2 regions of the Lachnoclostridium sp. genome follow, and region 1 is predicted to be linked to the other one. Evidence: riboswitches for the same ligand, from Rfam matches in the RefSeq annotation. Region 1 holds a riboswitch; the other holds the start of a gene.
The links. A riboswitch is a leader RNA that binds a small molecule or an ion and turns the genes downstream of it on or off. The one in region 1 is predicted to bind nickel and cobalt.

Region 1 (15,781 bases):
CCATTCATATTTTGATACAGTACTGTAATACCATGTATTTTGATTAATATGAAGTATGTTAGTAATTAATCCGTTATCATTCATCTTAAGGGTTTTAATTGTCCAATCATTTTTATCACTCTTCTTTTTTATTTCAAATAAGCAGCCTTCATTATTAATAGCATAAATGTCTTGTCCGTACTTAATTAATTTATATACTATTATGTTTTTACTTATTACCCTATTTTCTTTGGTTTCTAGGTTATAAAGATTTAGAGATTTACCGGTGGTATAAATAATAGAATTATTAATATATTTGAAATCAATAATCATATTATCATCACTAACTACTTCTATCCAATTTACATTATCATAATTATAGCAATAAATTTTATTGTTGATACTAGCATAGTAAGAATTATCATCACCATTAATATCAAAAGGTATATAAGTTACATCTTTCACTTCTGGAAGTAATATTGTTTTCCATGATTCACCTTTATCAGATGAAATATTCAATTCTGAATTAGTTAGAAAATATAATTTATCATTATAATGAAATGAATTAAGTATTTGATCTTTTGTTTCTAATATACTTGAAAGCTCTTTTGAATTATATTTATAAATCTTTTGATTGCAAACAATTAATATGTCATCATCTTCTATAGGAAGGACATTTTTTATATCTTCTTGAATTGATAACTCGTTCCATACAGTATCGTTATTACTTTTATTTAGTAAAATCGAATTATATTGAATGATGTTTATCATTTTAAATCCCCAAGCATATAAAGTGTTACTATTTTTTGTATTTGCAATACCTTCTATATTATAAATATCAACTAAAGCTTTATCAGTATTTCCATTAAAGATACCACCACCTATTGGAATTTTGTGAAAAGCATCTGTAATCTTCTTTGTTTTTGCATCAACAAATAATTTTGTAAAATTATCTTTATTATCTCTGCATACAACTTGTAGTACAACTTCCCCATCTTCTTTACTTATTTTAAAATGATAACCTATAGCCCATATTTCACCGGGTCTTATATCATATTCTTTTTTTACCATTTTTAAAGCTTCTTTTGAATCGATGGTAAATTCATTTTTATCTATTAAATCTTTCCTATCATAAAGCCCTATCCCTTTTACCAAATCCCTTACCTTATGATCTCTAATTGTAACTACCCAACTTTCGGAAGAATTAGGTACTGCGAAGATTAAATTCCATGAGTTTCTTCTCCCATTTTTCCCCGCATCATTTTCTTCTTTACTTAATATTGAATCAGTACTAATTATTAAGACTAATAACACGCGTGGATTTTTTTTATGCACCTCATTATAGGCAATATTATAAGCCTCTTTTATTGTGGTACTTTTTTTATTGCCAATAGTTTTATAACAAACAAAAATAATACAAAGAACAATTAATAATGAAAAAAGAATTTTAATATTATTACGTAACACCATACGTTACCATCCATCTTGGTCTTAAAAACAATATATCATATAAAAGCATCTGATATAACTATAATTTTATCTATCATATTCTTTTATTCAAAAGAATAAAGGTAGTTTTACTCACTAGTAAACATGCCTATTATTTTTGCAAATTATTATTATAGATTATCTTTAGACTTTATTATGTAGTTTCATCAAAACTTCCAGTAAAGCATAGTGTGCAAATATTATTTGATAAATTTATCTATTGCATTATCTAATTCTTGAATAACCTCTTCGTCCCCTTCTTCAATCGCATGAACTATACAATGGGAAATATGTTCTTTTAATATTACTTTTCCAGTATTATTAATTGCCGATCTTACCGCGGATAATTGAATTAATACTTCACTACAGTCTACATCTTCTTCCACCATTTTTTTAACAGACTCTAAATGCCCTATCGCTCTAGAAAGACGATTAATCACTGCCTTTTTACTTTCATTGGAATGTTTATGTTTACTCATACCCTCCTCCAAGGTTTCTATTTTTGATATCTATTATATCATGATTTTTTGCCATTTGCCTCTTAAAAATCTAATAAGTAAAAGGATACCTCTTATTGTAATATCCATTGCATATCCGCACCACACACCAAATAATCCGAGATTAAAAGTAACAGCCAATAGATAACCAATACCTACTCGTATTACCCAAATGCCAATTAAAGTTGCATACATAGGAAACTTGGTATCGCCTGCTCCTTGCAATGCGCTTGTCATTATTTGTGTCAAAGCTGCAAACGGTTGGAAAAATGCAATCAATCGAAGTACCATAACTACCTTTTCTTTTATTTCAATCGTATCTGTAAATATAGATGCTAACTGTGGTGCAAATATATAAAATAGGATTCCAATGAAAACCATAATAACTGTTGTTATCCAATTTGATACAAAAGTAATTTTTTTAGCTTTATTTACATCATTTTCACCTAAGCTTATTCCAACTAAAGTTGCTGTAGCCATACCAAACCCAAATGCAGGTATATAAGAATATCCCTCAATACTTCCACCAATGTTATGGGCTACATAGGAAGCGGTTCCTAATGAGATAATCATCCCATTATAAACAAGTTGGCCAATTCGCATAATTAATTTTTCAATTCCAGCGGGAATACCAATAGTTGAAATAGACCTAAGTATTTCATGGTTTATTTTAAAACCTCTAAGCTTTATTTTGAAACTGGAATCTTGATGTATTAATTTGTAATATAAAAAGATTGTTATAATAATTCTTGAAATTGTTGTAGCTAATGCCAACCCTGCAATTCCTAATCCTAGATTAATAAACAGAATATTTAAAATGATATTAAGTATGTTTGATACCCCAGTTGCAAGCATAGGTGTTTTAGTATCTTTTCTAGCTCTAAAACAACTAGATAATATCTGTGTTAAACACAGGAAAATCGACGGAACTGCGACAATTATGTAATAAGGTATTGCATACTCCATAACTTCTTCTGTTGCACCAGAAATCTGTAAAATAGGTTTATAAAATATTAGACTTATAACTCCAATTACAGTACCAATTAACATTCCTAATATGATAGAGTGTTTAATTGCATCGCCTGCTTTTTGATTATCATTACGACCAATGAACCTTGAAATCACCGTAGAAGCACCTACACTGATAGCTGTGTAAAAAGCAATAAAAATATTCATGATAAGATTTGTGACACCAATAGCAGCAATTGCATTATCGTTCAATTTACCTGCAAAGTAAGTGTCTGTCGTGCCTAACAGTGTTTGGAATATATTCTCAATAATGATTGGGAATGCAAGAAAAACAATAATTTTTAAGTAGTTTTTAGATTTGTCATTCATTTTACTATCTCCAGTGATTTAAATTAACCCCCATAGGGGGATATAAAGTTTATATCATAATTCAGTTATGAAATCAATAAATATTTAACCTCATAGGGAAAGTAACGTAAGCGGATTGCGAGTATCCGCCTATACTTACATTTATTTACACAACTGCATTGACATAGAATATTGCGTATGATATAATCCAATTGAACTCTTTGCACTGCATTACATTCATTTCGAGTGCGCGATCAACAGTACAAACTGAGCAGGCGATGAACTTTATTAATTTAAAGTCATGGGGCTGGGCCGCTAATTGCGGCAACAGATTGAATTTTAATTCACATCTGTGGGACAGTAATGTGTTCCATAGGTGTGATTTTTTATACCCTTTTTTGGAATACATAACTGAGGAACGAAGTGCCATAGAGCTATCAAACGAATGCCAGAAGGCTAAAAACGGAGGTAACTTTTATGACAAACAAAGTTAACATGGCAGGAATAACCTCTGCCGAAGCAAAAATATTGCAGGAACAATACGGTAAAAACGAACTCACACCGCAAAAGAAGGAAAGCTTTATAAAAAAGGTTTTTCATATTATCTGTGAGCCAATGTTTTTGCTCCTAATTGTTGCTGCAATTATTTATTTCATTCTTGGAGAACCTCGTGATGGTGCTGTAATGCTAATTTTCGTTATTGGTATTATAAGCATTGATGTCATTCAAGAATGGAAAACAGACAAAACATTAAATGCACTAAAAGACTTAACTGCCCCGCATGTTACAGTTATTCGTAATGGCAAGGAAACCACCATTGCAAGTGCAGACCTCGTACCAGGTGACCTTATGATGATTCATGAAGGTGTTAAAATTCCAGCAGACGGTATTATCGTTAAATGCAATGACCTTTGTGTGGACGAATCATCGTTGACTGGTGAGGCAGAGGGCGTTTGGAAGGTGAATACCGAAAATGCTGAAGCTACATCTGACTATTGGCGAAAAGATTATTGCTATGCTGGTACACTTGTTACACAGGGAACTGCAACTGTCTTGGTCGATAAAATAGGTACTAAAACCGAATACGGAAAAATCGGAGCAAATATTGCATTAGCACCCAATGAAGATACACCACTTCAAAAGCAGACACGAAGTCTTGTTAAGCTTTGTGCAGGTATTGCAGTTATTCTACTAACGCTTGTTGGTATCTTCACTTATTTTAATATTCCTGATCATGAAATCGGTGAAAGAATTATTGAAAGCATACTGTCTGGTATTACGCTAGCAATGGCAATGATTCCAGAGGAATTTCCTGTTATTCTAACAGTTTTTCTTTCTATGGGTGCTTGGCGTTTGGCAAAAAAACAATCCTTGGTACGTAAACTTCCATCTGTTGAGACTCTTGGGGCTGTATCCGTTTTGTGTGTAGATAAAACTGGTACAATAACAATGAACCAAATGAAAGTACAAGACACTTGGGCCATGGACAGTGATACACATACTTTATGTGAAACAATGGGGCTTGGTTGCGAAACTGATGTCTATGACCCAATGGAAAAAGAGATGCTATCTCACTGTGACAGTCTTGGCATTACCAAAGATCATTTATTTAGCGGTGAACTAATCACCGAATATGCTTTTACGAATGAACTAAAGATGATGGGGCATGTTTGGAGAAGAAATGGTGAAATTATAATTGCTGCAAAAGGATCTCCAGAACGTATTTTAACTATATGTAAATTAACTGATGTGGAACTAGAAATCTGTGAGAAAAAAATCTGTGAGATGTCAAAAGAGGGACTTCGTGTCATTGCAGTTGCAACTATGAAACCACAAACTGATGAGGAGATCCCAAAGACAATTACCGATTGCTCCCTAACCTTCCTTGGACTGATTGGTCTTGCAGACCCACCAAGAGAAAGTATAAAAGCAGATATCGCTGTCTGTAACAAAGCTGGTATTCGTGTTGTTATGATTACAGGTGATAATGGAATTACTGCTTCTTCTATTGCTAAAAAAATTGGTATGCCAAACAGTGACAAAATTATTACAGGTGATGAACTAAGTAAAATGACGGACGAAGAACTTCGTAAGAAGGTTAAGGATGTTAGTATTTTCTCTAGAGTTTTACCAGAACATAAGATGCGAATTGTAAAGGCATTTAAGGATAACGGAGAAATAGTTGCAATGACAGGCGATGGTGTAAACGATGCACCTGCTTTAAAATATGCAGACATCGGGATCGCTATGGGCAAACGTGGTAGTGAGGTTTCTCGTGAAGCTGCAGACCTTATCTTAATGGACGATAATTTTACTACAATTGTAGAAACGGTAAAGGATGGAAGAAGAATTTACGATAATATCCGTAAGGCAGTTGGCTATATCTTTACGATTCATATCCCAATTGCATTTGCTTCACTCCTAGCCCCTATGCTTGGTATAGCACCAGTTGCACTATTTTTATTACCACTTCATGTAGTTCTGCTTGAATTGGTAATTGATCCTACCTGTTCGATTGTTTTAGAGCGACAACCTGCTGAATCGGATATTATGGAGCGTAAACCACGTAATCCAAAAGAAAAACTTGTGAATATTAAAATGCTGTTAAAGAGCGTTGTTCAGGGTATTGTGATTTTTGCTTCTTCATTTGCAACATATTTTACAGTTCTTGCAGGAAATGAGGATAATGCATCTTTGGCTCGTACAATGGGACTTACAATCATTATACTATCGAATTTATTTCTTGTTCTAGTTAATAGCTCTGACCACGATTTTGCAATACAGTCCTTTGCTCGCCTTGTAAAAGATAAGGTAATGTGGATTGTCGCTGTATTTACCATTTTAGGATTGCTAGCTATTCTGTATACGCCACTTACAGGATTTTTAAAGCTTGCATCGTTATCTACTAGTCAGTTCATAAGAGCATTTGGAATAGCTGTTGTTTCTGTTTTTTGGTATGAATTAGTAAAGGTATTTAAGAAACTTAAGGTTCAGTAGACTTATAATCATTTCTATACACAATTGATACAAAAATGTATCTGATTAATATGCATGACAAGAAGTTTTAGCTATTTTCGTTTAAAATACAGTAAATAAAATGAATAAAAGCGGTCAGGATTTTTTTACGCCTGACCGCTTCTCTTCTATGCTGTTTCTATAAAGTATTTCAGAAAAATAATGCATATTAGTTTTATAGAAAAAACCTCATCAGGGAAGTCCCCCGCTTACATAAGCGGGGGTATGGACTTGCCTGTTTTAAAATGCCACGTAGTGGCAATGAGGTAGAGCTGGTAGCGCAAGCGGATTACGAATATCCGCTTTGACACACTTACTTGTTATTCAAATATTTTTTCATAGCACTGAGTGTAGTTCATCCTGTCAAACCCTATCTTGCAATAATAATTATATGGTTCTTCATCAGGTGTTACAAACACTTTCTTGCAACCATACGATTGTAATATTTTTAATGAGTTATATACACAAGCTTTTCCTAATCCAGATTTACGATATTCTTTTGAGGTTACCATTGGTTCTAAAAGCCCTGTTTGAGTTTTATTATCATACCAGAAACCGCAAAAGGATGCATAACTACCATCTGGTGCTATAACAACACTACAAATATCACGGTTATAATTTAGCCAAGCATGTTTTATTGGAAGATAAACTTCATCGTCTATCTTAGGTATTTTACCTTCATAGTTAAAACCTTCCCAAATCAATTTGCTCAATCGGTCAACTACTTAATTAGGTGCTAGTCTTATTGATAACCGCATTAGCTTGACATATTATATGGGAAAATTTACAATACTCATATGGATTAAATGTAATTCTTGGAGGCCGATATGTTTGAAATGAGGAGAACAAAAAATGTTCAGTTAGGTTTAATTATAATTTCCTGTATTGCACTTATAGTTTCTTATGTGCAATCTCATAGTATAGTCCGATATTCATCTTTCATTGTTTTGTTTACTTCAATAACGATTAATGTAGTTATTAATTGTATCCGAAAAGATGTGGAAGAAAACTTTAAAGCTCTTCAAAAGAGATGTTTTGATGAGATTAAAATGATAAAAGAAGAATAGGAATCGTTTTGTTAGAGTACTAAAAAAGCTGTTCGCATGTGCAAACAGCTCATATATTAATGAAAGGTACATATTTTGTAGTTTCAAATTATTCTACTACCCTAATTTAAAATTGTTCTAACTATTAGTCACAATCTAATAGTTAGAATCCAAAACTAACATAATCAGTATAAGTATATCTATGATAGGTCGCATGGCATTCTTCAAATTTTATACAATAACGATATGCATCTGGATCACCATTTTCAAAATATATTAAATAATCAAATTCTCCATTGCTTACTTTATCACATATGACTTTGTCTGAAAACCGATGAAATACCAATAGAATATCTTCTATGCTGCAATGATGATTACTTATTGTCTCGATAAATTTCTGTAAAAAAATTGGGTCGTTCACCTCTTTATGGACATAAGTTACTCCTTTCGGAGGAATTACAAAACAGTATCGGGTGTTGTTACGATAATACTCTACGTTGCCAAAACGTTCTTTTAAATAGATGCAAAACTCATATAAAACTTCCGAAAGCTTTTCTTTTGTTAATTCTGCACCTAATAAATTATTTATAGATTCCATTGGATAATATAATCGTAAGGTTTCTTCTCTATAGCCTAATTTAATTTGTTCTTCTTTTATTACATCTATAATATTATTTTCTAATGATTCAAAGTTTAATTTACATTGTATATCCATATTGCTCTCCTTCGCCTGGATAATTTACGATTGTGACTTGCTAATTACGATATCTGGGTTTTCTTATATTGTGTAAGATTCAAGGATACTGCAACCCCCAATATCTGTACGATTATCCAGACCAATATCTAATATGATTTTTTTCTAATATAATTTTTCTCTAATATGTTCTAATCCTTTTTCAAAGATATCCTTGACATGATCGTCGGTTAAGGAATAGAAAACAACTTTTCCTTCTTTTCGGAATTTAACTAAATTCGCTTCTTTTAATGATCTTAATTGATGTGATATTGCTGATTTCGTCATATTTAATAATACTGCCAAATCGCATACACACATCTCATTAATATCCAATGCACTTATAATTCTGGCACGTGTGCTATCCCCTAATACCTTAAAGAAATCAGATAAATCATATAACTCGTCTTCTCCAGGCATAGATTGTCTGACTCTCTCAACTATATTTGCATGGATAACGTCACAATCACAGTTAATATCAGGTACTCTCATATGAATTCCCCTGCCTTTCCATAGCCTGCAAACTTTGAGCCGCAGGCATAATATCTGCACAGTGTTTTGCAAAGCAATTCACTGAGTTAATGAACTTTATTTTCTCAAAAACATGCCTGCAAGTAGGCAACCATGCCACTTTTGTGGCACAAACAATCAGTAAGAAGAACGCTTCATTCTCGATCTTCTAGTGTGAGACTTAGAAATTTTTGCTCAGCGTAATGTGCTAACTTAGAATTTTTTCTAACACTTCACTCAGTTATAATAGTTGAATAATGACTCAACTATATTACAATATTATAGTTGAACTACTGCTTTGTAGTCAAGTAGATCTTTTGGTAGATATTTATTCCTAGATATAATCACAAATATTTACATTATATGGGAATTGTGCTATTTTTAAATTGTAGGGGTTATATAACATTTTATTAATTAACTTTGACAAATCAAGGTTAATACAAGAAAGGAGTATAAAAATGAAAGGATTAGTTAAAAAAGTAAGTACGTTTCTTATCGCACTATCGCTGCTGTTTGGTTTTATTACGGTACCAGTTAGTGCAGGCACTGCGTTTTTCGTTATCGAAAGCGAAAATACGCGATTATCCTCTGAGCTTCAAGTTGTTACTGCAATTTATGGACAACCAAAGCCTGGATACTCAGGGTCAGGATTTGTTTGGATGCAGAACTCAGGCACATTAACTTTCGATGTCACTGTTCCAGAGACAGGTATGTATACGATATCCACTCGGTATATGCAAGAGTTAAGCCCTGATGGTAGACTTCAATACTTAAGCGTAAACGGCATGAATAAAGGCTCTTTTATGTTGCCATACACTACGGTGTGGTCGGATTTTAACTTTGGAATTTATAAATTAACCAAAGGCAGTAACACAATACAAATTAAGGGAGGTTGGGGATTTGCTTATTTTGATACTTTCACTGTGGATTATGCGAAATTAGATAGTTTAATTGTAGCTCCTACCCTTTCCGATAGCCAGGCAACACCAGAAACAAAAATTCTAATGAAATATTTGACTGAGGTATATGGTAAACATATCATCTCTGGACAGCAAGAGATCTATGGAGGCGGAAATAACGGAAATCCAGAATTAGAGTTTGATTGGATTTACAATTTAACAGGTAAGTATCCAGCAATCAGAGGATTTGATTTTATGAACTATAATCCATTATACGGTTGGGAAGATGGCACAACAAATCGTATTATTAATTGGGTTAATAACAAAAACGGTATTGCTACGGGATGCTGGCATATTACTGTTCCAAAAGATTTTAATTCCTATAAGCTCGGTGAATTTGTGGATTGGCAAAAGACAACCTATAAGCCAACGGAAACAAATTTTAAAACTGCAAATGCTGTTATTCCTGGTACAAAAGAGTACCAATATGTAATGATGACAATTGATAATTTAGCAGAGCAGCTGCTTATTTTACAGCAGAATAACATACCTATCATATTCCGACCATATCATGAGGCGGAAGGTAATGGTGGAGCAAATGGAGAAGGTGCGTGGTTCTGGTGGGCATCCGCAGGTGCAAAGGTTTATAAGCAATTATGGGAAATGTTATATACAAGGCTAACTAAGGACTATGGATTACATAATTTAATTTGGACGTATAACAGCTATGTTTACAGCACCTCTCCTGCTTGGTATCCTGGTGACAATATGGTAGATATCGTCGGGTATGATAAGTACAATACAGTCTATAATCGCTATGACGGGTTATCCGGTGTTCCAAATGAAGATGCTATTACAACTATATTCTATCAGCTCGTTGATCTAACAAGCGGTAAGAAAATGGTTGCTATGACAGAGAATGACACGGTTCCAAGTCTTCAAAATCTAACCGAGGAAAAATCAGGTTGGCTATATTTCTGCCCATGGTATGGTGAGTATCTCATGAGCTCTGCAAATAATTATCCCAAAACACTAAAAGAGCTTTATCAAAGCAATTATGTTATTACATTGGATGAGTTACCGAACTTAAAAGTTGATGATCAAACACCAAGTTCGACGATCACACCAACTTCTATAACATTTGATAAATATACACCGAATCAAAGCGATAAAACAATTTCCATAGTGTTTAATGGAAATACATTGAATTCAATCAAACTAGGTACAACGACATTAAAATTAAATGTAGATTATACCTTAAGCGGAAATAATCTTGTATTAAAGAAAACTTTCCTTTCCCAAATACCAATGGGTGAGAATTCTTTCGTTTTTGACTTTGATAAAGGAAAAGATCCTGTTTTAAAAGTTAATGTCATAGATTCAACGCCGAGTGCTACTATTACTCCGGTTAATGCAACCTTTGATAAAGCAGTAGAGAAACAGCAAAATATCAACGTAACAGTTAACTTAAACGGACTTTCGCTTGTGAGTGTTATGAATAATAGCAATTCACTTGTTATCAACAAGGATTATACGGTATCAGGCAATACAATTGTATTACTTAAATCCTATCTATCCATGCTACCACTTGGTGAAAACAAATTAACATTCCAATTTAGTGCTGGTAATAACCCTGTTTTAACATTGAATGTCATTGATACAACTGCTCCCGTGGTTACAGGAAATATAGTAATTCAAGCTTTTAACGGAAATACAAGCGCATCCACCAATGGAATATCACCAAAATTTAAACTACTTAACACTGGAAACTCAGATATCGTTTTGAGTAATGTAAAACTTCGTTACTACTATACAATTGATGGTGAACTATCACAGAACTTCTGGTGTGACTGGGCAAGTAACGGTAGCGAAAACGTAAAGGGTGAATTTGTTAAGCTTGCAAAGCCAGGCACGGGAGCTGATTATTGTTTGGAAATTACATTTACAGCATCCGCTGGAACACTTAAAGCTGGGCAAAGTGCAGAAGTCCAAACAAGATTTGCGAAATCAAACTGGTCAAATTACAACCAAGCGGATGATTACTCATTTAATGCATCCAGTAGCCAATACGTAAATTCTGAAAAAGTTACAGGATATTTAAACAATAAGCTTGTTTGGGGAATCGAGCCATAATGATTAACAAGAAAAAGTCAAGATAAACGAACTTTTCCTTATACTGAAAGAAAGAGAGCAGGTACCCTGCTCTCTTCTGCTGTTCTACTAGATCATATGTATGCTTTTCTTTTTAAATCTTCGGGTGTTTGTGTCTTTAATCCTGTTACGGAACAAGACCTGATTGTTATAATCATTAATAGCTAACTTGATTAATAAATGAACACTCTGGATAGCTATATACTGCTATGACGCTATCTGTTAAAAAATATAATTTACCATTTGTATAGCAAAAACGAGCATCATGTATATTGTTAGTAATTACATCGACATCAGTAAGCGTTATAAACTCAGACGATGGACTAATCATCACAACAGTACCATATCTTCTATTTTCATAGCGGTAATCATCTATAAAAATTGGAAATGCAAATAGATTATTTTTTACATCAACCATTATACTTTGCGGATTATAACTTGCTGGACTATAGGAACCTTCAAGATAGGCTTTTACAAACACTTCTTTTGGATTATATAAATTACTCACATCAAACAAACTTATTTTAAAGCCCAAATCCTTTGTTGAACCTGTAGAAACTTTTTTTCCAGCCTCGTCTAAATAAAATCTTTCTTCAGTATTTCTACCAAAGCCGACTAAATACTTATCTCCTACTGGATGTAAATACTGGCTAAAACCAGGTATTTCTAATTCACCTGTCTTTAAAGGTTTCGATGGATCTGAAAGGTCAAATACAAACAACGGATCAACATTGCGGTACGTCACCATATATCCGACATCACCCATAAAGCGAACAGAATAAATTCTTTCATCCACAGCAAGGCCTGAAATGGAAGCAATCGGCTTCATGGTATTAATATCAATTGTTATTATTCCATTACCATACGAATAATTTCCAGAAGCAACCCTTAAAATACCGTTGTATTCATCCATTGAATATTGATTTATCAGGTACCCATCTACTTCAGCTATACCAACAAATTTGATATCCATGCCATCGATTGCAAACCGATAAATCTCAGTTGTTAGAGAAAAAGCCACAGCTTCACTGGATGATGATTCTTGAACGTAGCGTGGTTGGTTTTTCTCTCTACTTATATATAGCGAGTGTGTATTCATATAGATATTGGAGCCTGAACCAAGATATGCTTGTGGAACGACAACATCATTTTTTGTAATATCGAATGTACCAACTAACATATATTGTGCATCTATGCTATCAGGAAAATATAATATATTAGCAGGTTGTATTACTTTTATTTCAGTAGAATCTGCTGTATCTTTATACATAGGAAGTATTTTATAATCATTTACACTAAAATCAGAAATATAAGGAATTTCTTTATTAGTTACAAAATATAAATTATCTCCAATTAATCTTGAAGAAACTTCACTTCCTTCAATTTCTATCGTGCGTTTTAGAATAGGATTTTTCCTGTTACTGATATCATACACAGCGTACACAGTAAAAAAATTCAATGGATTCGCATAATTAGTTTCTACTATATCACTATAATCAGAATAGGATTTGGAATCATCCGATCTGTTGTTAAAATCTACGTATTTTCCTCCACAAACAACAAGAATGTCATCTGATATATACATATCATAGAACGATTTGTAGTTATCACTTATCATCGTTTTACTTACAATATCAGGCAGTTCTTTGGATGTATTAATTATACTAAGCATACCATCTCTTAGATAATAAATATAATATCCATCATTTTTTATAATATCTGCTTCGTCAACACCGGATACCTGAGTGTTTGTTTCGGAATGGTTTGTATTGTTAAAAGATTCATTACTATTGCTACTTTCTGTTAATATTTCACCTTTATCAATAATGTTCCAAAATGTTTTATGTTCTTCATTTGGGAAAATATTCATGGAATAAAGAATCGAAAGCAGTTGTTTATATGTACCGGCATTTGCAATTTTTTCATCCGCTTTTTCATTCGTTTTGGTTAAATCTTTAAATGAAATACTTGTTACAAGTTCTTCATTGCTATAAACTTTTAGCTTTTGCATGGATGCAAATAGAAGTGAATCAAAATCACATCCTCCCCCCGTAGATGCAATTATGAAAAGTAACAATATTGATACAATTTTTTGTTTCACACTCCGTTTTAATTGAATCATACAAAATAATTCTCCCATCCTATGATTTATATTTTTCATAGATTAGACGAGATTTATTTTGATTAGTTCCATAATTTAGTATATTATGGTTGCTTTTAACTCTATTTGTAGCCTTTTAAGTTCTTACACAATTTTCATCCCAAGTAACTGCACAATATCCATAGCTTGTATTGGGTTTATTTTGGCTCCCTGTAATTCTTTAAATGTATCGGATACTGTTATCCCCTCTAAAGTACAGGTAGATAAATCAACACCTTTTAGTTTTGTTTTGAAGAAATCACATCTTGATAAATTCACTGTGTGGAAAATTATTTTCTTAATCTTCATTTCTTGGAAAGCAGAATCACAAAAATCCACATGATACATACAGCAATTATCGCTTAGAATACTAGTAAAATTTGAATAATGAAACGAACCACTTTCAAATATTACCCTGTGTAATGAGCTTTGGCTGAAATTACTCCCATCTCCTTTACACTCATTTAATTTAGTATCCCTAAAATAGCAGTCCTGAAATCTACAATTCGACAAATCACAGTTTGAAAATGTTACATTCAAAAACGAACTACCACTAAAATCGCAGTTAACAAAACGGCATTTAGAGAAGACAATCCCATCAAATTCTATCCGATTCATTTTAATTTCAACAATTTCTTCGTTTGTATATTCTTTCCCTGCAATAGTTTCTTCGCCATCAATTGCTGCATAGATATCATGCTCTAACATCGGTTATCCTCCGGTTATTTTTTATGTTATAATAACAGAAGCCCGTGGCATCGGGCTTCATGTCTATGTTTAGGTTCATCTAAAATGATTATGTTATGATCGTAATTGGAATTGGGCAAAATTACAGTTAACTTAAATAATGTAATTAGTCACCACACCTATTTTTTAAGAGAAAATCATTTACATATTATTATCTCTTAAAAACGTCTCGATATTATTTAATACCTTTTCACTCAGACGATCAAAGGCTTGTTTGGTACGTCCGGTAGACACATGCATACAATTAACATGAGGATTCGCAAGAAGCTTACCAGTATTATCTCCTAATGCCCCTACTGTATCACAGAAAAACTCATTATCGCCATTGGAAAGCCACTTTGAAAGTGCAGTTACGTCATGTGACGGACCGATAGAGGTATTAAACATGATTTTATGATTTCCAAGCCATTCAAATTGTTCTTCTTGGAATAAAATAACGTTCTTATTTAAACAAGTACAGACAACATCTACGGTTTCCAACAACTCTTTCATTGGTAGATACTTGATGTTTCGTGCTTCCTCTTCTGGTTTACGGGTACGGCTATAATAATATAAATCTGCACCCAGAGCCTGAAGTGCGACAGCTATCATCTGTCCGGAAGTACCAAGACCTACGATACCGACTTTTAGATCAGTAATCTCTATCGGAAGCTCTTGCCACTGCTTTCCGCTAAAACCATGTAGATACCGTACAAGTTCGCTGATTACATATTCAACGACTCCCTGATCACCATAATCACGTATTCCATAAACTGTGATATTTTTAGCATTGGCGGTAAGAATGTCTACATTTGCGCTTTCTGGTGCATATAGACTGCAACACATACCGATGTAGCGGATATTAGGGCAAGCATCCAGAATTTCCTTATCAATACTGCTGGTGTAGCTAAGAAGTACAGCATCCGCATCACCAATTCGGTGAATAATTTCTTTGTTGTCCTTCGGTATATCATCAAACATGATTACTTCTTTCGCATAATCATGAAGTTTTTGTTCCGCAGATGGAATCAAGCTAACTGGTTCGATTGCAACTAATTTTTTAAACATTTTTCCTTCCTCCTAAAATACAATTGGTGCTACAGCATTTTGTAGTACAGCTACGACGCTCCAAGCAGCAACCTTACTGGTTCGTGAATAGATATTAAGTTCTGTTCTTACTTCTTCGCCTTTAATTTCAATTTTATATTCATCTCCTCTAAAACCAGGAACCGCTTCAATATTCATAATAGTATTTTCAGGGCCTGCGCTGGCAAGAGCAG
Region 2 (15,781 bases), on a different contig from region 1:
AACAAGGAAAGAATAGAAACCTAAGGATTTCATGAATTGGATTTCTATTCTTCTTTATTTTCTTTAAAGGTGTATTTTTTGTTTGAATAAAACCATTTTCTGGTTCAATCACAGGATAAAGTTGAAATAATAGGAGAAAAATTATGAAGATTTAAAGGAACGTATCTTCTATATTTTTTCAATTTTTATCTGTATTTCAGTAACATAATCTTCGGATTTTTTAGTAGTTAAACTATCTAAAATACAATATTCATAGGCGGGGGAGGCTATCTGATAACCTTCCTTTTTTATATAATCAAGAAGGAACTGATAAGTATCAGTAATATTTTTATAAGGTCCTTGGTGATAACATTTTGCATAAGTCCCCTTTGCTTTCTTATGATAGGTCCCTTTTTCTGGTGCTATTTGCAGTGGAAGAAATGCAAATTCGAAACAGATAAAATTGCCTGATAATAGATTTTCTTTGGAAACCATATCACCTATTTGATAATAATATGGATAGTTATTATTATTCGCTTTCGTTAACAGTCTTTTTATGGCTAAATCAACTTCTAATAGCCCGTTAGGAGTTGTTACCGGTTCTATTGCAAAATATTCCGTTTTTTCTAATGTAGTTATCTGAACACGCTCATTGACACGGTCAAACTCTTGCAAAGTTCTTAATTTATAATTCAATCTATTTTCGATTAAAGAAAGCTGTTTTATCTTTTGTTTTATTTCTTTTTGCTGATTTTTTAGTAGGGTTATGGCATTATCGCTGTTACGATGATTCATAAAATCTTTGATTTCCTTTAAGGATAATCCAATTTCCTTAAGTATTAGTATGCTATCTAATACTTCGATTTGATCTGCAGTATAGTAACGGTAGTTATTATTGGAGTCAACTAATTTTGGCTTAAATACATCCTCCTTATCATAGTAGATAAGGGTCTGCTTGGATAGTCCGCTCAATTTAGCAATTTCACCGACTGTAAACTTCGTATTCATGAATGATAAAAACCTCCAATATTTTTCTTGACAATATAGTTACTATATCCTTTATAGTATATCATGTCAAGAAAGTCATACGTATGGCTTTCTTATTTTATTCAGAGAAAGTTTCATTGAATTGCATATGAAATAAATAGGGAAAGAAATTAATCAGTTTTGTGGAGGTTGAAATGAAGAAATTTAACATAAGAAAAGATGCAATCAAGCATTATGGCATTCTTTTATTAGGAGTTGCTATATTAGCCTTTGGATTATTTAATATACACAGCCAAAGTAATATTACGGAGGGCGGTGTACTTGGAATGATTTTATTATTAAAACATTGGACGGGACTCTCTCCAGGAATCACAGGGATATTCTTAGATTCCTTATGCTATTTTATTGGATTTAAATTATTGGGTAAGGAATTTTTAAAAAATGCTTTGATTGCTAGTGTAGGATTCTCCTTCTTTTATAATATTTTTGAACATATTGGATTTATTATTCCTGATTTAAGTAGTATACCATTGCTTGCAGCTATATTAGGTGGATTATTTGTTGGTATCGGTGTTGGTCTTGTAGTTCGTATGGGTGGCGCTTCCGGTGGTGATGACGCCCTTGCATTGATAATTGCTAAACTTTCTGGATGTAATATTTCAAAAGCATATTTTGCAACTGATTTTGTTGTACTATTATTGTCACTTAGTTATATACCAGTACAAAAAATATTTTATTCTTTGATAACTGTTACTTTATCCTCGTATATAATAGGACTTATACACAAGGACAAAAAAAAGGATAACAAAGAGGTAGCTACCTGTTAGGTATCAAGACTGCTTTTCTTGCAGTTGTTCGATAGTCAGATAGATAATCGAACGGAAATGATTGATGTATATAAAATAAAGCCAAATTGCTATAAATGATTGCTCATGATATAATAATTTAGTATCTTTATATTGTAATATGTTCTTAATGAGATACAAATAGTAAAGACTGAGCAGGCGATGGACCTTTTTAAGGTCATGGGGCTGGGCCATCTAATTATGGCAGCAGGTGATTATGGATGCACATCTGTGGGACAGTAAGTATGTTCCCATAGATGTGCTTTTTTTGTACATAAAATAATATTATTTAAATAAAGAAATCATTCTGACTGCTATTATGAAAGGAGCGTTTTTATGAATAATGTTAAATCTATAAAAGCTATGAGCAATGTCGTTTTGAACATAAACAAACAGTACTATATTAAAAAGTATGGAATTGATTTCTATAAAAAATTTAAAAAAGGCGTAAATAATAAACTGAATGAAATAGTGCCTGTAGTTCCTGATATAGGAGAACATAAATCCAGCTATTTCATGGTTATTTTTTATATAGCTTGGTTTAAGGTTTTAAAAGAAGCCAATGTATCCACAAATGATGCTAATTTTATTATCTGGGATGCTACAGAAAATTGCTTAAAGAAAATCCCCGGTATATTGATACCTTTCGCAAAAAAGATGTACATATTATGGGTTAATTTGGGAACATTATTTCTTGAATGTCTATATTTAACTAACCGCCTAGCATTCAAGAAAGGAGAGATTGTAAATGAACCCGTTTCAAGAAAAACCGAAATCTGTTGACTCCGCTTTTAAAAATTGGAGTGGAATCTACTTAAGACCTTATAATAAACATGAGGTAAGTCCATATACGAAAACCAGAATTATCTTAATGAATGGAACAGAATTTGAATCTGTTTGGTTTGGACACCAAACTCAGAGAAACTGTCCGAATAATGATATTCGTAGAGACTTAGCATTGATAAGAAGAGTGGAACAGCAACAACAAAAAGCTATCGCTTCGTTAAAACCTAAGGATGAGACAATTTTAGAGCATACCATAAGCTATGAGCAGCTAGCGGTTGATCTTACCGCTGAGTTAGCGAAGAGAGAGCCAGATAAGAATGTAAAAGCTGCTCTTGATTTTGCATTGCTAGAAGACTTTGACCATTTATATCGTTATTCGGATTTGTTAGAGGCTACGATGGGGGTTAAGTCAGAGGAATTGGTTGGCAATTATGCTGAGATTATGCCAGGTCGTCCTACCATTTCTGAGCATCGTTATCCATTTGATAATGTGAGATTTTTTATTAATTGTAAATCGGCTACCCCAATTACGAAGCTAAATGTAGCTATTATTACAGCGGCAGAACAGCAGACGATGAACTATTATATGAATGTGGCTGCTTTATATGATCATGATGATCTTGGAAGACAGTTGTATCAAGAAATAGGACTAATTGAGGAACAGCATGTTACTCAATATGGTAGTTTATTAGATACTAAGACAACATTCTTAGAAAATTTGCTTATGCATGAGTATACCGAATGTTATCTTTATTATTCTTGCTTTGAGGATGAAACTGACCTTTATATCAAAGGTATCTGGGAAGAGCATCTTCATCAGGAAGTTGCTCATCTTCATATGGCAGCAGACATGCTAAAGAAATATGAGAAAAAAGATTGGCAGGAAGTAATACCAGATGGTAATTTCCCTCAACTATTAACGTTACACGAGAATAAAGCATATGTACGTGATATTCTTGCAAATACCGTTCATAACACATCCAAAAAAGAAGAGTATGTAAATGTAGCTTCCTTAAGTAGTGATGAGAATTTCTTCAAATTCCAGAAGGCTGTAAATGAGCCAGTGGAAGAAGTGCCAACGCATATAGTGATACAATCCTATATAGATTCTAAGGGTGAGGATTATCGTTATCAAGATACGGATCATCCAGTACCAGCACTTAGTGATCGTACAAAAGATAATGTTTCGGTTGGACGCGAAGCAAACGCAAAGGAGTAATTGGTTATATGCCAAGTGTTGAAGCGAGGTACCTTTGGAACCCGCCTCGATACTAGATACAGGACATTTTTTAGGAGAAGGCTATGCTAGATTAGCCTTCTCCTATATATTACTCCTATATTTACAATTTCATTTACGAATTAAAGGTTGACTATGACAGCATGTCAGCCTTTATACTAGACTTTGTCCCAATGATTAATAATGTATTTATAGGAGGGTTTCAATGCAAAAGTTAAATTTGAAACGGCGGATAGCAATGTTCTTAGCTGCATTAATGTTGCTAACAACAATTATTCCATCGCCGCTTAGTCTGGTTGCAAAAGCATCTAGTACTAACATTGTCCTTATCGAAAGTAGTGGATGGTTAGAATCTGCATACGTGAAGTGGATGCCTATGGACGGGGTAGACGGATATGTAGTGTATGTTAAGAATGCTAATGAAGCGGATACTGCTTATGTTAAGTTAGACAATGAATTAATTAGAGAATATCCAACTTACTATAGGGCTGATGCCGTAGGGCTTTCGGAAGGTATTTATGTTCTTAAAATTGTCCCTGTTGTATCTGGGATAGAAGTTGAGGAGAGTGCAGCGGTAACTGATACTTTAATTGTATCGGCACATACAAGAGAAGGATTTGCATTTTCAGAGTTTTCAACTTACAAAACTGGTTCCGGTGGATATAATAATGATGGAACTGTAAGAAACGGCGCACAGATTATTTATCTTACCAATAAAAACAAAGATACTGTTACTTTAGATGTAATAACAGGCTCTAGTTCTGAGACTTGTACTGGTATTGCTGATATCATGCTAAAGAGAGAAAAAGGGAAAGATACAAGGCCTCTTATCATTCGTATAATTGGTAAAGTAGATACTCCCGCTGGAGTAAGTGGCTCTTTATTAAATATAAAGAAAACATCTAACGTGACATTAGAAGGTATCGGAGACGATGCAACAGCTTATGGCTGGGGTATTCTAGTTCGTGAAGGTAAAAATATTGAGATTAGAAACTTAGGAATCATGTGGTTTGGTGATGATGCAATTTCATTGGATACTAAAAATGAGAATGTATGGGTTCATAACAATGATTTATTTTATGGGGAACCAGGGCGTGCTTCAGACCAGGTTAAGGGAGACGGTTCCGTAGATATCAAAGGTTTTTCCACCAATGTAACGGTTTCTTATAACCACTTCTGGGATTCGGGTAAGTCTAGTCTAGCAGGAATGACGGAAACCCAAGAGTTTTTTATTACATATCATCATAATTGGTTTGACCATTCAGATTCACGTCACCCACGAATCAGACTTGGAAGTATACACATCTATAATAACTATTTTGATGGCGTATCAAAATACGGTATTGGAGCTGCAATGGGAGCTTCTGCATTTGTAGAGAATAATTATTTTAGGAATTGCCAATACCCAATGCTTTCTTCTGGCCAAGGTACCGATAAATATGATCCTAATACAGGTAACTATACCAATAAGGGAACTTTCTCTGGAGAAAATGGCGGTATTATTAAAGAATTTGGAAATTATATGATTGGTCAGGAACGATTTGTAAATCAAGATACAACACCAGACGCGGGACAAATTGATGCCTATACAGTGAAGAGCAGAGAGGAGCAAATCCCAGCTGATGTTGTAACCGTACAAGGAGGAACAAGATACAATAACTTTGATACCGATCCTAGTAGAAGATATCCATATTCCGTAGATTCTGCAGAAGAAGCGAAAGCTAAGATTGAATCTTATGCAGGACGTATTAACGGTGGAGATTTTCAATGGACTTTGAGTGAAGCGGAAGATACGAATTATGAAATTATTACTGAGTTACAAGCAGAAATTAAGAATTATACATCTCAATTAGTTTCCGTTGGTGGATTAGGAGACAAAAAAGAAGAACCAACCATAGTACCAACACAATCACCAATAGAACCAACGATAGCACCAACACAGCCACCAATTAGGGGAGATTATTCACATAATTTTACAACACAAAAACTTACAAGTTCTTTCTATTTGTTTCCAGGATTGGCTAATCTGGCGAACAATAAAGGTACCGTTACATACAATGGTATGACTCTTACGGAATGTTTAAAAATGGAAACCGATACACAGATAGTTTTTACTTCGCCTGCAGATGGTATTTATACCATGGTATTTAACCATACTACTGGTAAAGTTAATGCAAAAGTGAATGGTATAAAGTATACAGGGAATGAAGAAACGGGTATTCTAACAATTCCTGTATTAGCTGGAATAAAATATGCGATAAATAAAGCAGATACTGCTAATTTATTTTATATGAGTCTATCTTTGGATGATCTAGTAATACCAACAGTAACACCAACCATAGTACCAACAGAAGCACCAACACCAACAGATAAGCCGACAGTAACACCAACAGTAGCACCAACCATTGTACCTACAGCAACACCAACACCTCCGGAGTCTGTTGTAGATGGAGACATCTTTGTAGCACCAAATGCATCAGAAACAGGAGAAGGTACAATTGTTGATCCAATGGAGCTTACAGTTGCACTGACCAAAATAAAAGCTGGTAATACAATTTGGATGTTACCAGGAAACTATAAGTACAGTGAACCGATTGTTGTAGAAAAATGGAACAGTGGTAGTTTCGGTACTTATAAGACTGTAAGAAATTATATGGGTGGCAAGGTTATTTTAGATTTTTCGGAGCAGGTGTGCTTACCTAGCAATCGTGGTCTTGTACAAGATGCAGATTACTGGAAATGGTATGGAATCGATTTTAAAGGTGCCGGAGATAATGGTATGTTACTCTCTGGACATCACAACATAATTGAAATGTGCCAGTTTTATGAAAATAGAGATACTGGTTTACAATTAAGCCGTTATGATACTGCAGCTGCAACCATAGATTTATGGCCTAGTTATAACTTAATTAAGAATTGTACATCTTTTAACAACAGCGATGCTTTAGGTGAAAATGCAGATGGTTTCGCAGCAAAGTTAACTTGTGGCGAAGGCAATGTATTTGATGGTTGTATGTCTTATAATAACAGTGATGATGGATGGGATTTATATGCTAAGTCAGAAACTGGTCCAATAGGAGTAGTAACTATTCGAAATTGTATTGCCTTTAGAAATGGTAAATTAACGAACGGATCAGGTAGTGCAAGCGGAGATATGAACGGATTTAAACTCGGAGGTTCGGGAATTGCTACACCACACATAGTTGAAAATTGTATGGCATTTGAAAATGGTGCACATGGTTTTACAGATAACAATAATCCTGCACCACTTACGTTTAAAAACATTACATCATTTAACAACAGCTATCATAGTGGAAGTAAAAAGGCTAATTTCCAGATTGATCGTGCAAACGGACCAACCGTTTACGATGCAATTGGTATCAGTACCAATAAAATCGCTTCGGATAAGATTACATCAGCGATTGGATCAAAAATTGTATATATGAATAGTGGAAAATATTATGAATATGATGGAAGTATAGGAGGAGCCTTTGATTCAGCAAATAAAGTTGGAACAGTGATTACGCCAGTTGCTACTGATATTTTTGTTAATATCGTTGCACCAGATGTATCTACTGATTTCCATACTGTATGGAGAAACTCAGACGGTTCCATGAATACTCATGGTTTTCTACAAATAAAAGAGAATAGTAAATATGCCTCATTCTCAACGGATGGTGGTTTTATTGGCGCAGTTTTTAAAGATGAGGTTATTGTAGAGCCAACCCCTGAACCAACGCCAACTCCTGAAGTAACACCAAATCCAACACCAGAAGTGACACCAAAACCAACACCAGAGGTGACACCAAGTCCAACACCAGAGGTAACACCAAATCCAAACCCAGACGTAAACCCAAAACCAACACCTGATATAACACCGAAGCCTTCTGAAGATATCGAAGTGCCGCTACTTGATCAGATTAGTGCAAATTCCAAAAATAATATTTATATCGGAGGAACAAAGGATTGGGAATGGGTAGGCTTACGTTACCCAAGTACACTAAAAGTTGTAAAGGACTTTACAAGCTCCAATACTGATTTATCTGTAAGTGAAATGAAGCTTAGTTATAAATCTAGTAGTACTAAGATTGCTACAGTAAGCCAAACCGGAAAAATTGTTGGTAAGAGTAAAGGAAAAGCTATAATATATATTACAGTAACTTTGCCGGATGGTAAAACAAAGCAATTACAACAACAAGTCACAGTAAAAGAAGCTAACTTTACGTTTAAGAGGGCAACATCGTCCATGGTGATAGGAGATAAAATTTCATTTACAGTGGAAGTCAATGGCTTTAGAACTGAAGATATTGTATGGAAAACTACAAAGCGAGATATTGCTATCGTTGGAATAAATAATGGTAAATTAACTGCTGTTGTATCCGCAAAATCTGTAGGGGATGATTATGTAGTTGTTAGTGTAAAAGATAAAAATGGCAAATTACTTTCTGTCAAAACGAAAGTGCAAATTTATAAGTAGGTTATAAACAATATAAATAAAGAAAATTTATTATCATTTCTAGTAGAGGGTGAGATTCTAAGTAGTCTCACCTTTTTACGTATAGCGACCTTAATCCAATGTCTAAAGTCAATGGGATTGTGATCGTTTTATTTCATAATTAATAAACTAATTTTATGATATCATGAAAAAGATAGATGAAAAAAACAAAATACACTAAAAAAAGACGTATAAATAATAGTAAATAATCAAAATGACGGGAAATTGACAACCAAAAGTATTATGATATAATATAATAATTACAACTAAGATGAAATATTACATGATATTTTGGGGGATTTCCATGAAATATAAGATTAGTGAATTAGCTAAATTATTAAATGTGTCAACTAACACAGTAAGACGATATGAAGGATATGGCCATATTAAATCAAAACGAGATTTAAATAATACATACAGATATTACAATAAGGGTGATCTCACTAGGTTAATGACAGTTAGATCCTTAAGAAAATATGGATTTGCACATAATGATATTATTGAGATGAAAGATTATAATATTCAAGAATTAATTCAACAGTATAAAATACAAGATCAAAATATGCAAGATGAAATAGCTTATTTGACAAACCTAAGACATCGATTAAGTGATGATCTGATTCTTTTGGAGAAAACAAATAGTATTTATCAACATCTTTACATCAGAGATTGTATTGCGTATTCCTATGTATTATATCAAAGTGGTGCAAATTTATTGTTAGAAGAAAATCGTACTAAAAAAATTCATGAATATTTATATTTGGCACCAGAAGTACAGATGGTATACATAATTAGAAAAGAAGATATTGAATGTGATGAAATAGATATCAATATGGGATGGGCTGTAAAGGTATCAGATTTAAAACAGTTTAATATTGAGGAAAATGAGTATACAGAAAGATATAATACAAGAAAAACTCTCATGAGTTTGGAAAAACTTCCTGTCAATATTGATAAAATAAACAAAAACACTTTAAATCATGAGAAAGCCATATTTCAAGAACCATTTTCCTATATGAGAAAACATAATCTTAGGTTAGACGGTGATTTATTAGGAGTTAAAATAGCTACGATAACTGAAAATAATGAAGAATTGGAATATATTTTGTTCAACATTCCAATCGCTGAAAACGATTGAGAAATTATAGAACGAGTAATCTCTTTCATAGCAGTAATCAAGTTAAATAAAGCAGTTGTAGCTTGCTTAGAACGTAATATATTAAATAATTTTTGAGGATGTAATATAATATTAGAGTAGTAATAAGAAGCAGACAAGATGTATTTTGTCTGCTTCTTATTTTATTTAAAAGCAAAATTTTTAGTTTTCAATATTACATAAATGTAAGTTATCTGTAAGATGAATCGATGGATGATAAAATTTCTTCATGATATAATTTCATCATAAAATACGAGGAAAGAAATGAATCCTCAACGAGATAGTTTTTAATTAAAAGATAGATAAACTTAGATACTTAATATATTTTCTGTTATACGAGGAGCTATTGGCTCTATGATAAAGCAATCAGAAATAGAAAACTGCGAAAACGAAAGATTAAGCGAGTTTTTGCAAGATATATGAGGAGGTTTATATGAAGAAGAAATATATTTGGATATTTAGTCTAATAATACTCTCAGCATTTATATTCTGCTTTTCCAAAGCTATACCGGTCATTTCAAGTGGATATAAAATGTATCAAAATGCAGTAAAAGAAAATAGCGTGGAAAGCGTTGTTGATAATATCAAAGAAAAAGAAGGGTATTTTAAACTTAATACAATTCCAGAAGACTATATCAAGGAGTTGATACAATCAGAAGATAAACGATTTTATTACCACTTTGGTATGGATCCAATTGCAACTACGAGAGCAATGTTTCATAATGTAATGGCAGGTTCTTTTGTGGAAGGTGGAAGTACTATTAGCCAACAGCTTGCAAAGAATATGTACTTTTCATTTGAAAAAAAGATGGAAAGAAAAGTGGCTGAAGTACTTGTTGCTTTTGAATTAGAAAGAAATTATTCAAAAGATGAAATTTTAGAGCTATATCTTAATGTTATTTATTTTGGGGAAGGCTGCTATGGGGTAAAAGAAGCAGCAAACCATTATTATGGTGTTGAACCACAAAATTTAAGCGAAGAGCAGATTGGAGAATTAGTGTTTACGATTAAGAGCCCAAATAATTATAACCCTAATGTTTATGCAGGGGAAGGGGCTTAATACTCCCCTCCCAAGACCAACAACGCATACCATACCCAAAACTCATTTACAAAAAACGCACTAGTGTGACAGCAAGAAGTGTCACACTAGTGCGTTTATCGTTTAAATACATATTTTAAACACATATTTTTAACAAATATAATGTAAAATAGTAAAATAATACATATTCAGATGATTGTATGATTAGAGATTATATGCCTGTTTAAATTAAACGATGTCGACGCTGTTATTGATATTGCTGTAATCGGAAGACAATCTGTTAATGTAAAATATATTATTCAAATGATAAAGAATATTTATTAAGAAATTGGAGGAAAGTATATGATAAACCGATATAAACAAAATGATAAGGATGAAAAAGCTGAAATTATCAAGACATTTTTCCCTGACGATCCAGATCTAATTCTTAACTATATTTCTGATTTTAGAGAACTAATGATGAAATATAATGCTGCAATACGTGAAATTCAAACAAAACTTGAAATATTAAACGATGAGCTTTCTCTTAATAACCGCCATTCACCCATAGAAAATATAATTTCACGTATAAAAAAACCTATGAGTATTGCAAAAAAGTTAAAAGACTCAGGTAAAGAAATAACATTGGAGAGTATAGTAGAGAATTTAAATGATGTTGCAGGGATTCGCGTTATTTGTTCTTTTGTGGATGATATATATAAAGTTGCCAAAATGCTTGCCAGCCAGGATGACATCACTGTGCTAAAAGTAAAAGACTATATAAAAAATCCTAAGCCAAACGGCTATCGTAGTTATCACATGATTGTGGAGGTTCCAGTATTTTTTTCTGATAGCAAACAACCAATGAGGGTTGAAGTACAAATACGAACAATAGCAATGGACTTTTGGGCAAGCTTAGAGCATCAATTAAAATATAAAGGGAAAGATAATATTACAAAAAATATTATTACAGAAAATAATACTTTAGAAAATAATAATATAGAAAATAATTCAACAGAAGAAATTGTTAAGGAACTAAAGGATTGTGCTGAAATTATTTCACAGACTGATTTGAAAATGCAAAAGATAAAAAAATATATTGATGAAATTTAATTATTAATAAAGCATTTACCGGTTTACCGGCAAAATCGTGTCAATAAGGGAGGTAAGCCTACTTGAACCCAAAAAACAGAATTGAAGTATTCCTAAACGAAGGTGACGACCTGTTTGAACGGTATTATCCACCTGAAGATTTTCATTTAAATTCTGATCTTGTAGAATACATTATTTCTAAAATTAGTATTCTTAGAAATCAAGAGCATGAAATATTCTTTTTTAGTAATAGTAATATTGATATTTCACCTTTGAAAACTGCAATCACAAGTACATTTTCCGATCGTTTGGAAACTAATCAGTTTTTTTCCAGGAAAAACAAGATTAAGGCGATTATTCTAGGGGTTTTAGGAACTATTATTGGACTGATTTTTCTGGGATTGTGGGATTCTTATGTCTACTTAGCTGGTATTTTAAGTGTAATAAGTTGGGTTTTTTTATGGGCTGCTACAGAGATTTACTTTTTGGATAACAGGGAAATAAAAAATGAGATTAGAAAATGTAAGTATATTCTTAGCGCTGATATAGAAATAAAACATTCAGATATGAGAAGACGAAAGGATGGCGAATTTACATCACAGAAAGATGATTAATTGTATGAAACAATTATTTACTTTTAGAATTCCGGTTAAGTAAAAGCAACGGAATTTTATTAGTATAACGTGAAAGAAAAATAGAGAAAAATAAAAAACACGTCCATTATAAGGCGTGTTTTTTGTATATTAAAATCTAATCTTTCCTGATTTCTCATAACAATACCTCCCAAAATGATAAAATTTGCTTCGCATATCTCAGAAGTCTTTCGGTGGTGTATATTTATGTTTCTCTATTGGCTTTATTCTCTTACCACAGCGTGGACAATATTCATCTCTTAAAGAAACTCTATTGAGAAAACGTCCGCAAAATGGACAACAATTATAATAAAGACCTGCAAGTGAGTATCCCATTAATATTAGGGCTCCCAAACCCATAACAGCCATACCCAAATAATTATTATATATTGTAAGTAAACACCCCAGAAAAATCATAGCAAGCATAGCGATAGAAAGCATTGGTGCCACTTTTCTATATTTCCAATTTATTTTTGTTTTTTGATTTATTTCTTCTATTATTTCTTGTTCTGGTCTAGGACGTCTTGTTGAGCGTCCTCCACAGGTGCAAATGGAAGTAGCACAATCTAAAGAACGTCCACAAGTTAAGCATATGAAATTTGAGCTCTTCGTATTATCAACCAATAGTTTTCTCCTTATATGCCACATTTTGCTTAGTTGGTATCTGCAATGTAAGCACAAACAATCATTTGAAAAATAGTTTGCAAGTTTTCTGCCTTTTTCTATAGTATATCTGTTATATTATGGATAATCAAGGTGAACATATCCATTTATACTACATAATAAAACTAAATAATAAATGACGGAAATTTGGCTAGCATCACGGCCTTAAAACAACTGCCCCTGACTTAGTTGATCGACTGGGTATTAATGCAAGAATCAATTAGTTATGCACCAAAGTACATACGACAAATAATATATGGAAAAATCAAAGCAGATGTAGCTCAGATATTGTGTAAGAGAAGGCGTATAGTAATTTGGTAAATATTGATTTGTGCAAATTGTGATGATATAATAGGAGTTACGTATTATTCAATATTTTCTTAACATACAAGGAGAAAATAGCATGGATTTTAAAATTTACAAAACACTTCCACTAGATGTAAAAGATCAAATTGATAAGGTAAAAGATATATGGTTAACATGTTTGGGTGAATCTGTGGTAGGAATTTACATACATGGCTCTATAGCCTTAAATTGCTTTGTGGAAAATGTTAGCGATATCGATATATTAGTCATATGTGACAGGAGAATTAATCGAGAGGAAAGGCTTTCCATTTCAAGTAATATAATAAACATAGATGTAAAACCATCACCTCTTGAAATGTCAGTGATATGGTTAAACGACTTAACCCCTTGGAAGTATCCAACACCATGTCAATACCATTACAGTGACGCATGGACAGAACATTACAAGAAATTGTTAACTGGTGATATTAAGGGAAGCTTTATTGTGGACGAGGATTTCTGTGATGCGGATATCGCTTGTCATGTTCACCTTACAAATCAAAGTGGAATTTGTATTTATGGAAAACCTATTGGGGAAGTTTTCCCAGTAGTACCAGAGGATGATTTTTGGAATTCAATCAGTAATGATGTAAATGAATATGAATTCGGAGCGTATAATCCACGATATTTTGCAAGTAATATATTAATTCTCGGACGTATCCTATCCTACAAAATAGAAAAGATTATATTATCAAAGTATGATGGGGGAATTTGGGCGCGAAATTATGTTCCTGAAAAATTTCGATATATTATTGATAATGCTATAAATGAGTGGTATTTAGGCGAGAAAGGGCTAGAATATAAAGAAGAAGATTTACAAGATTTTAAGAGGTTTTTAATCAATGAAATACAGCAGTAATTTAGTGTTTACCACATAACTAATAAATAGTATCGGAAATGCTAGAAATGTTGAAAACGAAACAAGATGAAATTATGTAATGTAACGAGAACGTGAAAAGTAATGAGAACATGAAAAGTAATGGGTAAGTGATAATAAAGTAGATGAGGTACATAACGATGCTTAATATGACAGAAATAAACAACAAGATAAAAGATTGCGCCATAACATGGGGAGCTTCTGGTGCAGTTACAATTTACAAGGATGACAAATGTTGCCATAGGAATGTTTACGGTCTTGCTGATAGAGCAAAGAAGTTACCTATTACAGAGGAAAGCACCTATTTATTACCCTACCATAATCGTTTTCTAATGGGATTATGTATTGGTAAACTAATTGATGACAAAAAATTAAAGTTATCCGATACTCTTGATAAGTACATAAAAGAATATAGTCATGCTTCGAAAATAAGTGTGAAGCAACTTTGCTTAAAGCAAACTGGAATACCCGATTTTTTTAATGGACAAATTATGAAGGAACTTCAAAAAACAGATGAATATAAAAAAGTGGACGACGAAAAAAGAAGCCTCATTGAGCGTAAACTTTTGGTTTTTCCATGGTCATTTGATGAAGTACTTTCTCGTGTAAACGGCATTGAATTAACATGTGCACCTGGAACAGAGCCAACAGATGATCTTGATAACATGTCAGAAACATTATTCATACGTGAAGTAATTGAACGTGCATCTAAGAAAAGTTTGGCAGACTTTGTACAAGATGAAATATTTAAACCGTTAATGATTCATGCTGTATACAAACAGCCAGATACAAACCCTTACTCTGTATATCGGAATACTGCCTTTTTGAATAGTGAATATCAGCCGGATGAAAAAAATACATTTACAATGACTTCTGCAGAAGCAGAGAAGCTTCTGAATGCTGTTGTAGAAAAGAAGTTATTATCTGAGAAGGCATGGAAAGCTATTTCTACGGCAGTAACGTTTGGTCAAAGCATTGCCTTTAATTCACTTTATGGCTTACTAAGTGTACGTGATTTTTGTTACGGTAGCTTAGGGTGGAATTGTAATATCTGTGTAGATTGGGATACAAAACTTGGTTTTTTATACCTAACGAATAGTGAGCATATGATAAGTCGTACAAGAGAAGGAATCAAATATTTCTTGAAAGAACTTTTAGAGGAAACAGCGGCAGCATTTGTATATCCTAAGAATACGAAGCTTGTTCCTTTTAATAAAGATAACCTCTGGGATACGATGAGGCTCTCAATGCGTGATGATCAATTGGAATTCATGAACAATGCGCAAAGAGCGATATGTATAGCTTGTGCATATAAACAAAAATTGTTCGTACTAACGGAAGGGCTTCGATCGATTGGTTTAATCGCATTTACCGTTGATAAGAAACATCAGAAATACTATATAGAAAGTGTATTAATTGACCAAAAATATCAGCAGCGAGGCTTCGGTAAGATAATGTTAACGAAAGGTATTGATTATCTCAAGTTACAAGGCTGTAAGTACCTGACTATCGGAGTTCATCGATTTAATGTGGCTGCTCAAAAACTATATACATCGGTTGGATTCAGAGTGAAGACTGTTTATGATGACTTTGTAGAGATGGAAGCAGAACTATAATTGAAAAAATAAATTATTAATATCGCAATTCTTTGAAGTTAAAGAGTTGCGAT

Region 2: it holds a riboswitch for nickel and cobalt, as region 1 does, so the genes downstream of both, RTP52_RS04295 (hypothetical protein) here and RTP52_RS07190 (cation-translocating P-type ATPase) in region 1, are expected to answer to the same signal.

What each region holds. Positions count from the first base shown of each region.
Region 1 is NZ_DAMADT010000007.1:108,232-124,012, reverse strand. Features, by position in the region: gene RTP52_RS07205 (hypothetical protein) at 1-1,449, opposite strand, end outside; gene RTP52_RS07200 (metal-sensing transcriptional repressor) at 1,668-1,946, opposite strand; gene RTP52_RS07195 (MATE family efflux transporter) at 1,980-3,302, opposite strand; NiCo riboswitch at 3,539-3,644, shown strand; gene RTP52_RS07190 (cation-translocating P-type ATPase) at 3,759-6,278, shown strand; gene RTP52_RS07185 (GNAT family N-acetyltransferase) at 6,617-7,009, opposite strand; gene RTP52_RS07180 (hypothetical protein) at 7,124-7,363, shown strand; gene RTP52_RS07175 (DUF3877 family protein) at 7,506-8,057, opposite strand; gene RTP52_RS07170 (ArsR/SmtB family transcription factor) at 8,202-8,567, opposite strand; gene RTP52_RS07165 (X2-like carbohydrate binding domain-containing protein) at 9,044-11,617, shown strand; gene RTP52_RS07160 (beta-propeller domain-containing protein) at 11,793-13,757, opposite strand; gene RTP52_RS07155 (pentapeptide repeat-containing protein) at 13,881-14,483, opposite strand; gene RTP52_RS07150 (D-isomer specific 2-hydroxyacid dehydrogenase family protein) at 14,664-15,569, opposite strand; gene RTP52_RS07145 (aspartate dehydrogenase domain-containing protein) at 15,582-15,781, opposite strand, start outside.
Region 2 is NZ_DAMADT010000004.1:27,629-43,409, forward strand. Features, by position in the region: gene RTP52_RS04285 (MerR family transcriptional regulator) at 169-987, opposite strand; gene RTP52_RS04290 (YitT family protein) at 1,161-1,793, shown strand; NiCo riboswitch at 1,953-2,053, shown strand; gene RTP52_RS04295 (hypothetical protein) at 2,148-2,594, shown strand; gene RTP52_RS04300 (hypothetical protein) at 2,560-3,816, shown strand; gene RTP52_RS04305 (pectate lyase family protein) at 4,040-8,311, shown strand; gene RTP52_RS04310 (MerR family transcriptional regulator) at 8,634-9,467, shown strand; gene RTP52_RS04315 (biosynthetic peptidoglycan transglycosylase) at 9,919-10,545, shown strand; gene RTP52_RS04320 (GTP pyrophosphokinase) at 10,867-11,616, shown strand; gene RTP52_RS04325 (hypothetical protein) at 11,679-12,209, shown strand; gene RTP52_RS04330 (hypothetical protein) at 12,408-12,851, opposite strand; gene RTP52_RS04335 (aminoglycoside adenylyltransferase domain-containing protein) at 13,294-14,094, shown strand; gene RTP52_RS04340 (GNAT family N-acetyltransferase) at 14,253-15,728, shown strand.